DNA from 4 places in the Micromonospora sp. NPDC049274 genome. Region 1 is predicted to be linked to each of the others. Evidence: riboswitches for the same ligand, from Rfam matches in the RefSeq annotation. Region 1 holds a riboswitch; each other region holds the start of a gene.
What was found. A riboswitch is a leader RNA that binds a small molecule or an ion and turns the genes downstream of it on or off. The one in region 1 is predicted to bind cyclic di-AMP.

Region 1 (2,939 bases):
CCCCGAGCGAGATCCGGGCCGATCCGGGCTCCGGCGTCCGGACGCTCTACGTGGCGCTCTCCCGGGCCACCCAGCGGCTCACCACCATCGACCCGACCGGCTGACCTGCCCGTTGGCGGTGTCGGCGGTCGGACCCGTCCGTACAGTTGCATACATAGCGATGTGAGCATACATTTGACCGGGTCCCGGGTGGCGACGGAGGGTGGATCTCGTGGGAGCAGGTCATGACCACCACCACGCGTCGGTCGCCAACGCCGCCCACCAGCACCGGGGCCGCCTCTGGGCCGCGTTCGGGCTGCTCGCCACCCTGATGGTGGTCGAGGGTGTGGCCGCCTTCCACACCGGCTCGCTCGCCCTGCTCTCCGACGCCGGGCACATGTTCACCGACGTGCTCGGCATCGGGATGGCGCTCGCCGCGATCACCGCCACCCGACGGGCCACCGGCGACCCACAGCGCACCTTCGGGCTCTACCGCCTCGAGGTGCTCGCCGCCCTGGCCAACGCCGTCCTGCTCTCCGGCGTGGCGGTCTACGTGGTGATCGAGGCGATCGGCCGGTTCGGCGACCCCCACGAGGTGCTGACCGGCCCGATGCTCGCGGTGGCCGTCCTCGGCCTGCTCGCGAACCTGGGCGCGTTCGCGCTGCTGCGCGCCGGCGCCCGGGAGAGCATCAACCTCCAGGGCGCCTACCTGGAGGTGCTCGGCGACCTGCTCGGCTCGCTCGGCGTGATCGGCGCGGCGCTGCTCATCACGCTCACCGACTGGTGGTGGGCCGACCCGCTTGTCGCGGTCGCCATCGGCGTGTTCATCCTGCCGCGCACCTGGCGGCTGGGGCGCGCCGCCGTCCGCATCCTGGTGCAGGCCGCCCCGGAACACCTCCAGGTCACCGCCGTGCACGATCGCCTGGCCACGGTGCCCGGCGTGGTCGAGGTGCACGACCTGCACGTCTGGACGCTCACCTCGGGCATGGATGTGGCCTCCGCACACCTGATCATGGCGCCCGGCGCGGAGGTCGGCGCGGTCCTCACCGCGGCGCGTACCGCCCTGCGGGAGGACTTCCGCATCGAGCACGCCACGCTGCAGATCGAGCCCGGGGCCGCCCCGGGTGCCTGCGGTTCGATCGAGTGGTGATCATCTACGTGACGGACAGACCGTTTCGCCGTCATTTTCGGTGGTGATGCGGCCACCTTCCGTCACATCGACTGCACGCGTCCCACCTGTCCCGGTAGGCTCGGTCCCGGCCACCACCCGGCGGCGCCCTCCCGGCGCCGGTGGCGGCCGCCGCCTAATCACCCGAGAGGGCGAACCGGGGAACCATGTTCCTGGGGTGCATCCGCGTCAGCGGTAGGGATCTTCCGTCCCGAACCCGTCAGCTAACCCGGTCGGCGGCTGACGGAAGGACATGCGTAGTGGCACCAGCACGACCACCTGCCGCCCGACTCGCGGCACTGATCGTCATGATGGTCACCCTCGGCGTGGCGGTACCGATCGGCGCCGCCACCGCCGCTCCCCCCGGCGGCCTGCGGGCCGCCGCGGCGCCCGACGGCGACGAGGAGGGCGGCACCCCCGCGCTGCGAGCCCAACTCGAGGCCGCCAGCAAGGGCTACCTGGACGCCAAGCGCGCCCTGGACACCTCCGTCCAGCGGCAGCGGCAACTCGCGGCCAAGCTGAAGACCACCGAAGCCGAGATGACCGTACGCAGCGGCAAGGTCGGCGAGATCGCCGGCGTGGCGTACCGCACCGGCCGCCTCAGCACCGTCTCGGCGTTGCTCAACACCAACACCCCCGAGGGCTTCATGGACCGGGCGGCCTCGCTGGACGTGGTGGCCGCCAACGAGGACCGGGTGCTGCGTGAGCTGCACGCCACCCGCGACGAGGCCAACCGCACCCGCCTCGCCCTGGACGGCGAGATCCGCGAGCAGCGCAAGCAGGTCGAGGTGATGGCCAAGCGCAAGGAGCAGGCCGAGCGGGCCCTGACTGTCGCCACCAGCAAGCCGCGCACCACCGCCGCCGACACCAGCTCCAACCGGGGCACCTCCACCGCCAACGCCCAGCCCGCGCCGCGAAACTCCGACGGCTCCTGGCCGTCCGAGTCATGCAGCATCAACGACCCCACCCCGGCCAGCGGCTGCATCACCCCGCGCACCCTGCACGCCCTCAACCAGGCCAAGGCCGCCGGCTTCACCCACTACGTCTCCTGTCACCGCTCCGGCGGCTCCGGCGAACACCCCAAGGGTCGGGCCTGCGACTTCGCCGCGGCGAAGGGCGGGTTCGGCGGTGACGCCACAGGCGCCGACAAGACGTACGGCAGCAACCTGGCCGCGTACTTCATCCGCAACTCCGACCGGCTCGCCGTGCTCTACGTGATCTGGTACAGGCAGATCTGGCTGCCCAGCAGTGGGTGGAAGTCGTACAGCGGAGGCAACGGCGACCCGTCCAGCGACCACACCAACCACGTACACCTGTCGGTGTACTGAGAGCAGCGACGTTTGTCTGATGATGCGATCGCATCTTTACTCACGGTAGCGGCAGTGGCCTCCCGGCAGTGCGGCCGGCGGCTGCGGCGACTGTTGCCAGGTCGTCGCTCGAGAAGCCGGCGCGGCTCAGCACCGCAAGCGATTTGTTTGTCGCCAGCGTGCACAACGCCAGCTCTGCCGCCTCCCGCTCATCGGCCCCCGCCGCCCGCAACGCCTGCTGCAGCATCGCTCGCAAACCGTCGATCATGGCGCGAACCGTCGCCTGGCCTTCCGCGTCGAGAGCCGGGAACTGCGTTGCCGACACCGTGAGCAGGCAGCCGTCGGGCACCGTCGGGTCGGCGATGCGGTTCAGGGTGACCTGCAGGTACGCGGCCACAACCGCGCTCGGGCTCGAGTGAGGGCCGGCCAGTGCCTGCTCGTACAGCGGGTGGTAGGTCTGCGCGTACCGCTGCAGGCTTTTGCGG
Region 2 (2,939 bases), on a different contig from region 1:
CGCCCACCGGCGCGGCTGGGATTCCCGGCGGCACCCGGTCGAGCAGGAGGTGCTGCTCAGCCGGGTGATCCGGGACGCGAGACTGGCCGACTACCGGGCCGCCGCCACCGCGGAGCGGGCCGCCTGGCGGGACGCGGAACTGGCTGCCGAGTCGGCGCGCACCCTTGCCGAGGAGGCGTACGCGGCAACGGCGCGGCTGCGGCCCAGCCCGGCACCCGCCCGACGCGCGGCGAGTGGGGCGTCCCGTCCCGCCCTCGTGGCACGGTGGCGCCCGGCTCGCGCGGGTTGAGCCCGATCCGTTACGTGAGCCCGGTCACGCCATTCGGAAATCGGGCGTCCGACGCGTTCGGCTCGATCTTTCCCGTGATTGTGGCCGCATTATCGGCAGCCTGTCCGGTTGTCGCCCGTAGGCGTCGCCGTAACCGGTTGTCCCATCGAGTCACATCATCGGCAGTACGCGCAGAAATTGTCGCACCGAATCGGGTTTACGCAGGTGAACCTGGCTTGGCAGGCCGCGAACAGGCCAGTAGTGTCGTCCCGTCCGGTGCGGTAACCGATCGCAACAGGCGACGCCGCGCCGACCCGCTCAATCGTGCTTAACGAACCGGGGACCCATCAGTAAGTCTGGGGTGAATCCGCGAGCCACGGCCTGCGGTAGGGCGATCTTCCCGCCCGAATCCGTCAGCTAACCCGGTAGGCGGTGTCGGAAGGAGTTCCAAACCCGTGCAGCACCTTTCCACCCCTCGGTTGTTCCCACGCCTCCACGGCGCAGCGGTGCCCCCGCTCATCCGTCCAGTGACGGTGAGCTGACCCCCCGGGTCATCGCCTCTCCCGCCCGGCCCCGCCGGGTGTTCCCCTGAGCGGTTCACCATCCGCGGACCACTGTCCGCGCGCTGGCGCCTGCCCGGATACCGGTCCGGCCCGTGGTGTGCCGCTCTCCCCCGATCCGTGGAGGACCCCGTGAAGCACACCATGCAGCGTCAGCTCCGTCGCCTGGCGACCGAGCGCCCGTACCAGATCGTCGCCACCTCCGCCGCGGCCCTCGTGATCGCCACGGCCACCGGCGCCCTGCTCACCGGCGCCGACGACGCGCCGGCCAGCCACCGCACCGCTACCACTGTCGCCGAGATGCGCAGTGACACCGCCGCTACCCTCGGCGACGCGCGCGACGCGTCCCCCAGTGCCGCGCCGACGACCGCCGCCCCAGCCACCAGCGCCGCGTCGCCCGCCGCCAAGGCCAGCGCCAACCCGGATCTGACCCGTAAGCGGCAGACGCCGAAGCCGCCCGCGACCAAGGTGCTCGACTACGACTACGAGGCGCAGAACACGTACTACAACTGCGGCCCCGCAGCCACCCGCAACGCGCTCAGCGCCACCGGCATCGACCGCACCCAGGAGGAACTCGGTGCCGAGCTGGGCACCACCGAGATGGGCACCAACTCGGCCGAGGACACCACCCGAGCACTCAACGCCGAGGTGAAGGGCTCCCCGTACCAGACCCGGATGTTTGCCGGCGCGCCCAGCCCGGCCCAGATGGACCGGCTCCAGGCCGATGTGGTCAAGGCCATCACCGACGGCCGGGGCGTGGTGGCCAACGTCGTCGGCGACGCCACCGACACCGACGGCGGCTGGCACTCCTACGGCGGCGGGCACTACATCGCCGTCGTGGGCTACAAGGACAACGGCCGGACCGTGCGGATCGCCGACTCGGCGAACCCGGCCGACCCGTCCTACTGGATCACCACGATCGACCTTGCCAACTGGATTGCCACCCGGGGCTACTCCGCCTGATCCAGGCACGTAGACCGCCGCGGGCGTCGTCCCCCACGAGGGGCCGGCGCCCGCGGCCTCATTCCGGTACGCGCCGCCGTCGGCGACTCTCGTACCCGGCCGCGAACCGTGGCAGACTGCGGCCGTGGTGGATGAATCGGGTGACCGCACCGGTCGCCTGCCGGTCCTGCTGCTGCTGCACGGTATGGGGGCGACCGGAGACGTCTGGCTGCCGTGGGCGCCGTTGCTGGAGCAGCACTGGCCGGGGCGGTGGCTCGCACCGGATCTCGCCGGCCACGGCTGGTCGGCCCCGCTGCCGTCGTACTCCTTTGCTGGTTTCGCCGGCCGAATCGCTCAGGGCCTCGCCGCCGACGACCGGCTCGTCGTGCTCGGGCACTCGCTGGGCGGGGTGGTGGGCCTGGCGCTGGCCGCCCGCGCCGCCGGGACACCTGTGGACGCGGTGGTCGGGCTCGGCATCAAGGCGCTCTGGTCACCCGCCGAGCTGGCCCGCGCCGCTGAGCTCGCCGCACGCCCGGTGAGCTGGTTCGCCAGCCGTACCGAGGCGGCCCGCCGCTATCTGCGCGTCTCCGGGTTGGTCGGCCTGGTCCCGCCGGATCATCCGGTGGTGGACGCCGGGTTGCGTCAGGTCGCCGGCCGGTGGCGCCTCGCCATGGACCCGACAGCCTTCGGCGTCGGCGAGCCCGACCTGGCCCCGTTGCTGGCGGCGACCGACGTGCCGGTGGTGCTGGCCCGCGGGGAACACGACCCGATGGTCACCGACGAGCAGCTCAAGGCGTACGGCGTACCGGTCGCCACGCTGCCCGGTCTCGGCCACAACGCACACGTCGAGGACCCGGCGGCCGTGCTGGCGCTGCTCGACCCGTACCGACGTGGGTGAGTTGGATGAAGCGGACGCGGTGGCCGGGGGCTCAGGTGGTGGGGGAAACCCGCTCCAGGTCCGGCTCGACCGGCCGCCCGGGGGGCGGCGGGCTCCAGTCCGGCTCCAGCTCGCGCCTGGCGGCGTCCAGGAACGCGTCGGCGTACGACTCGGCCGGGAAGTCACCGAGGTAGCGCCGCCGGGTCGCCCAACGCCCCGGCGCCATCGGATCGGTGCCGAGCATCTGGCCCAGCACATCGTCCAGGTTCGTCATGTCCCGGTGCAGCACGTA
Region 3 (2,939 bases), on a different contig from region 1:
CCTCGACACTGGAGGTGATCTCGCTCGGCGACCAGCTCGCCGGCCGGCTGGAGGGGAAGAGCTCACTGGGCCGCCTCGGCCTGCTCACCCACTCCACCGCGGGGTTCATCGACCCGGGCTTCTCCGGCCACGTGACGCTGGAGCTGTCCAACGTGGCGAACCTGCCGATCACCCTCTGGCCGGGCATGAAGATCGGCCAGCTCTGCATCTTCCGGCTCTCCTCGCCGGCCGAGCACCCGTACGGCTCGGTGGTCTACGGCTCGCGGTACCAGGGTCAGCGAGGGCCGACGCCGAGCCGCTCCTGGCAGAACTGGCGTGCCTGGCCGACGCGCTAGGAGACGACGAGGGCCCGCCGCGATGAGATCGCGACGGGCCCTGCTGCGTCCGGCGTCGGTCAGCCGGGACGGCCGTAGCTGTGGATCGGCCCGTCGTCGACCTTCTTCATCTTGACGGGCTGACCGGCCTGGGAGGCGTGCACCACCCAGCCGCCGCCGACGTACATGCCGACGTGGTGGATGTCGCTGTAGTAGAAGACCAGGTCACCGGCGCGCAGATCGCCCCTGCTGACGTTCTTGGTCACCCGGCTCTGCGCTGCGGCGTTGTGCGGCAGCGACACGCCGGCCTTCGCCCACGCGGCGAGCATCAGCCCGGAACAGTCGTACGAGTTCGGACCCTCGGCACCCCACACGTACGGCTTGCCGATCTGGGCGCACGCGAACTTGACAGCCGTGCCCGCGGCGCCGCCGGGGTAGCTGGCCGGGCAGGGCGCCGGACGCAGCGAACCGCCGCCGCCGTTGCCGTACACCTTGAGGCGCAGCTTCTGCAGCCTGTCGATCTCGTCGTTGATCTGCTTCTTCTTCGCCGCCAACTGCGCTTCGGTCCGGGTCAGCTGGACCACCATCTCGTCGAGCGGCGCCTTCTGCCGGGCCAGCTCGTCGCGGAGGTCGGCGACCTGCCGGACGTCCTCCTGCTGGTTGTGGGCGAACCGGTCGAGCATCTCGAGCTGCCCGACCACCTCGCTGGGCGACCGACTGCCGAGCATCGTGTTGACAGTCGACAGGTTCTCGCCCATGTACGCCCGCACGGCCAGCGCGCTGACCTTGGTCATCGCGGCGTCGACCTGGCGTTCCAGGGGCGTGATGCGAGCGGCGAGCGTGTCGGCCTGCTTGCGCTTCACGGCCAGGTCCGCGCGGGTGGCGTTGTGCCGTTCGATGACCGGTTCGAGCTTGTTCCAGTCGGCGTCGATCTGGCGCTCGATCTCGGCGACGGACGGGTCCGCGTGCGCCGCCGTGGCGCTGCCGGTCAGGACGACGGCGACGCCGACCAGGGCGGCAAGGGCGGTGGTGAAGCGGGACCAGCGTGGACGCGGCATGGTCGACGTCGGGTTGGCCGAGGCCGACCGTTCGGACGACGGCCGCGGGGCATGGAGGGCCACCGGGGTTCCGTACTCCTTCTTCCTGACCGCCTACCGGGTTAGCTGACGGGTTCGGGCGGGAAGTTGGCGCCCTACCGCATTGGCTGCGGATTCACCCCGGGGGAACCTGGGTCCCCGGCTCGCTCGCAAGCGACTCGGCGGTGTCGGTCCGTTACCGCCCGGCTGGGCAGACCTGCTACCGGGCCGACAAATGACCAGAGTAGAGACGGCCGTTACCGATCCGCAACCCGTACGGCCGTGACACTCCGTACCGATTGGAGGGGATCACCGAGAGTAAATGAAAGTTTCTTTCTGCACGCTTTGATAGATAGAAAGGTATTGACGCGGACTCCCGGCCGGCGCGAAGGTGACCAGACCGATACCAGCAATCTAGGGGGTTCGATGGAAAGTCCAACCCTGTCCGCCGGCCGGCGCGCGCTGCTCGTCGTCGCGGTGGTCACCGCAACGACAGCCGTACCGCTGAGCGCCGGTCCCGCCTCCGCAGCGCCGGCCGCCGACCGTCAACAGCAGTACGCCGCGGCGTCGACCGAGTACGGGGTGCCGGCCGCCGTACTGCTCGGCGTCTCCTACCTGGAGTCCCGCTGGGACAGCAACGCCGGCACCCCGAGCACCAGCGGCGGCTACGGGCCCATGCACCTGACCGACGCCCGCCACGTGGCCGCCCTACCCGCGCGCGGCCACCACGACGCCGGCACCGAGGATCCGCGCGGCGACGATTCCCGTGCCGTCCGGGCACCCGCACCGGCCACGGATCCCGCGCCGCCCAGCGCCGCGTTGCAGACCGTCGACGTCGCCGCCGCGCTGACCGGCGCCGCCCCCGAGGCGCTGCGCACCGACGCCACGACCAACATCCGGGGAGGGGCGGCGCTGCTGGCCGCGTACCAACGGGAGGTGGGCGCCCCGGTCGGCGCCGGCACCGACCCGGCCACCTGGTACGGCGCGGTGGCCCGCTACGCCGGCGCGGACAGCGCCGACGCCGCGGCGGCCTTCGCCGACGAGGTCTTCACCACCATCGGCGCGGGCGAGACCCGCGTGACCGACGACGGCCAGCGGGTCACGCTGCCGGCCCGCGCGGTACGACCCGAGCGTTCCTGGCTGGACCGGCTGGGCCTGCGACGACTCGCCCGCCCGGACGGCCTGGAATGCCCCCGGACCGTGTCCTGTGAGTGGATCCCCGCCCCCTACGAGGCGTTCGGCGACGGCGACTACGGCAACCACGACCTCTCCGACCGGCCCGCCCGGCAGAAGATCGAGTACATAGTCATCCACGACACCGAGGCGAGTTGGGCGACCACCCTGCAACTCGTCCAGGACCCGACGTACGTGAGCTGGCACTACTCGCTGCGCTCGGTGGACGGGCACATCGCCCAGCACGTCAAGACCAAGGACGTCGCCTGGCACGCCGGCAACTGGTACGTCAACGCGAAGTCGATCGGGCTGGAGCACGAGGGCTTCGCCGCGCAGGGCACCTGGTACACCGAGGCGATGTACCGGACCTCGTCGA
Region 4 (2,939 bases), on a different contig from region 1:
TATCCGGCAGGAAGGGACGGTACCATACCCCCCAGGGGTACGCTATCCTCGTCGTCATGACCGCTCCCACCCCGATCCGCGGGTACACCGCCAGCAAGGACCAGCTGCTCGCGCGGCTCCGCCGCGTGGAGGGCCAGGTCCGGGGCATCGAGAAGATGGTCGACGACGACCGCTACTGCATCGACGTGCTCACCCAGATCTCCGCGATCCAGGCCGCTCTCGACAAGGTGGCCCTGGGCCTGCTCGACGGGCACGCCCGGCACTGCATGCACGAGGGAGCGGCCGAGGGCCGGGCCGACGAGATGGCCACCGAGATGATGGCGGCCGTCGGCCGACTCATGAAGCGCGGCTGAGCCGGCAGACGGCTCCCGCCGTGACTACCATTTCCGACGATGGCCCACCGGTCCCCGCCACACAGTCGGGCGCCGGCACCGCCAGACAGCGGCGCCGGCACGTACCAGCCGGGCCGGCCGGTCACTGTGCGTGACCGCCCGTTCGTCAGCCAGCCATCCGATGCGCTCGTCACCGTGTTCGTCCGGCGGAGGTGAACCGCCCGGCCCGTCGGCACGTACCCCGCACCGGATCGTTGGGAGTCTCGCATTGGGTTCCGACCACAGCAGTTCCGCTCGCCCCGCCCCGCCCCGGGTACGACGCGCCGCCGTACCCCTCACCACCGGGCTGGCCGCGGCGGTGAGCGCGGCCGGGTCGACGCCGGTGCGGGGCGCGGACGCCGACGCCCTGACGCCGCGCCCCCGTGCGGACCGGACGGAGGCACTGGCCGCCCTCAGCTCCCCGCCAACGGGTCGGCCCGACGGGCCCGATCCGGAGCGGCGTCCACCCCCATCCACCGCCACCGCCCGGTGGCCAGAGCCGAACAGGAGCACGGATACGGCATGGTGACACTCCTCAGCGTGACCGGATCGGGCATCCCCCCTGAGAACCGCGTCACTGGTCACTCAACGCCATGGCGAAATGACGCTTTTAGTGGGTATCGGGACGTAGCTCAGGCGGTGGATTCTCGGGTAACCTCGCTGCCGGTCACCGACGAAGGCGCGCAGCGGCGCCTGCGGTGCCACCGCCCAATCGCCAACCGGCGAGCCGGGGACCCAGGCACGTGGGGTGAATCCGCGCCAGCGGTAGGGGCCACTTCCGCCCCGAACCCGTCAGCTAACCCGGTCGGCGGTCGACGGAAGGGAACATTGTGACGGCACCCCTACGCCGCTGGTTGACACCCGTGGTGGCCGTGCTCGCCGCGCTGACCGTGTTCGCCGGACCCCTCCCGGCCCACGCCGCCCCGACGACCCCCACACCGTCCGGGCACGAGCAGGAGGACGAGCCCAAGCTGCTCGACGACGTGATCGAGCAGACCAACCGGGACTACGTGGCGGCCAAGTCCAAGCTGGACCAATCCAAGAAGCGGCAGCTCGAGCGTTCGCTGGAGGTCGAGCGGGCCAAGGCCGACCTGGCCGCGCTGGCGCCGCAGGTCGCGCAGATCGCCGCCCAGTCGTACCGGACCGGGCGCGTCGGCGCGATCGCGATGCTGCTGGAGAGCGACGCCCCGGACTCGTTCGTCCAACGGGCCGCGGCGCTCGACGAGATGAACATGGTCAACGAGAAGAAGCTCGCCGAGGTCAACGCGGTCAAGGCCCGCGCCGAGCAGGCCAAGCTGGCCCTCGACGCGGAGGTCCGCGAGCAGCAGAAGCAGACCGCCCTGATGGCGAAGGACAAGCGCGACGCGGAGAAGTCGCTCGCGCTCGTCGGCGGTCAGGGTTTCACCGGCGGCCTGGTGGACGCCACCTCGCCGGTCGCCCGTATCGGCCCGGGTCGCACCGCCGACGGTGACTGGAAGCCGCAGTCGTGCAGCGAGAAGGACCCCACCACCTCCGGCTGCGTCACGCCCCGCACGCTGCACGCGTACAAGGAGGTCAAACGGGCCGGGTTCAACCGGTTCGTCGGCTGCCACCGCAACGGTGGCCCGTACGAGCACCCGAAGGGCCGCGCCTGTGACTGGTCGTTGCAGAAGAGCGGCTTCAGCCCGTGGCACAACAACGACACCCGCATGTACGGCAACAACGTCGCCGCGTTCCTCATCCGCAACGCCGACCGCCTCGGCATCTACTACGTGATCTGGAACCGGCAGATCTGGTTCCCGGCGACCGGCTGGAAGTCGTACAGCGGGCCGTCGAACCACACCGACCACGTGCACATGTCGCTGCTCTGACCCACCGCTCAGGAGTCCGAGGGCCGTCCCGCACCCCGCGGGGCGGCCCTCGCCCTGTCAGGCGGCGGTAGCTGCCGGGGCGTCCGCGGCGCCGGGTGCGTCGACAGTCGCGGCACCCGACGGTACGGGGGTCACCGGGCGCACCACACCGGCGGCGAGCCGGTACGACATCCCCACCACCGCCAACCGTCCCTGCGCCACCTCGGCCGCCAGCACGGGCGACTGCCCGAGCAGCGTTTCGACGGTTTGGGCGATGTGGATGTCGACGATGCCGTCGATATCGGTCACGCCCTCGGCTGTGGCGCGCCGCAGGCTGGGCAGTACGGCGTCGACCACCGCGGGAAGGTGCCCCGGGGGCGCGACGCCGGTGGCGGCCGCCTCGCGAGCAGCCTGTACGGCGCCGCACGAGTCGTGGCCGAGCACCACCACCAGCGGGGTGCCGAGCACGGCGACCGCGTACTCCACGCTGCCCAGCACCTCCGGGCCGGCGGTGTGCCCGGCCGTACGGACCACGAAGAGGTCGCCCAGTCCCCGGTCAAAGATGATTTCGGCGGCCAACCGGGAGTCGGAGCAGCCCACGATCACCGCGAACGGGTGCTGCCCGTCGGCCACGGCAGCGCGGTGCCCGGCGTCCTGGTTGGGGTGGCGCGGCGCTCCACTGACGAAGCGACGATTGCCGGCGGCCAGCTCTGCGTAGGCACGGGCCGGCTCGGTCGAC

Region 2: another riboswitch for cyclic di-AMP. It lies ahead of AB0K10_RS28745 (C39 family peptidase); the one in region 1 lies ahead of AB0K10_RS14470 (hypothetical protein).
Region 3: another riboswitch for cyclic di-AMP. It lies ahead of AB0K10_RS07675 (NlpC/P60 family protein); the one in region 1 lies ahead of AB0K10_RS14470 (hypothetical protein).
Region 4: another riboswitch for cyclic di-AMP. It lies ahead of AB0K10_RS18310 (hypothetical protein); the one in region 1 lies ahead of AB0K10_RS14470 (hypothetical protein).

Annotation. Positions count from the first base shown of each region.
Region 1 covers NZ_JBFAQS010000006.1:298,945-301,883, forward strand. Annotated here, with positions in the region: gene AB0K10_RS14460 (AAA family ATPase) at 1-104, shown strand, start outside; gene AB0K10_RS14465 (cation diffusion facilitator family transporter) at 212-1,129, shown strand; cyclic di-AMP (ydaO/yuaA leader) riboswitch at 1,271-1,402, shown strand; gene AB0K10_RS14470 (hypothetical protein) at 1,456-2,475, shown strand; gene AB0K10_RS14475 (TetR/AcrR family transcriptional regulator) at 2,516-2,939, opposite strand, start outside.
Region 2 covers NZ_JBFAQS010000020.1:103,271-106,209, forward strand. Annotated here, with positions in the region: gene AB0K10_RS28740 (hypothetical protein) at 1-289, shown strand, start outside; cyclic di-AMP (ydaO/yuaA leader) riboswitch at 574-715, shown strand; gene AB0K10_RS28745 (C39 family peptidase) at 949-1,791, shown strand; gene AB0K10_RS28750 (alpha/beta hydrolase) at 1,916-2,668, shown strand; gene AB0K10_RS28755 (CDP-glycerol glycerophosphotransferase family protein) at 2,700-2,939, opposite strand, start outside.
Region 3 covers NZ_JBFAQS010000003.1:274,793-277,731, reverse strand. Annotated here, with positions in the region: gene dcd (dCTP deaminase) at 1-335, shown strand, start outside; gene AB0K10_RS07675 (NlpC/P60 family protein) at 395-1,372, opposite strand; cyclic di-AMP (ydaO/yuaA leader) riboswitch at 1,449-1,585, opposite strand; gene AB0K10_RS07670 (peptidoglycan recognition family protein) at 1,817-2,939, shown strand, end outside.
Region 4 covers NZ_JBFAQS010000009.1:39,880-42,818, reverse strand. Annotated here, with positions in the region: gene AB0K10_RS18315 (metal-sensitive transcriptional regulator) at 57-353, shown strand; cyclic di-AMP (ydaO/yuaA leader) riboswitch at 1,067-1,197, shown strand; gene AB0K10_RS18310 (hypothetical protein) at 1,202-2,221, shown strand; gene AB0K10_RS18305 (carbonic anhydrase) at 2,279-2,939, opposite strand, start outside.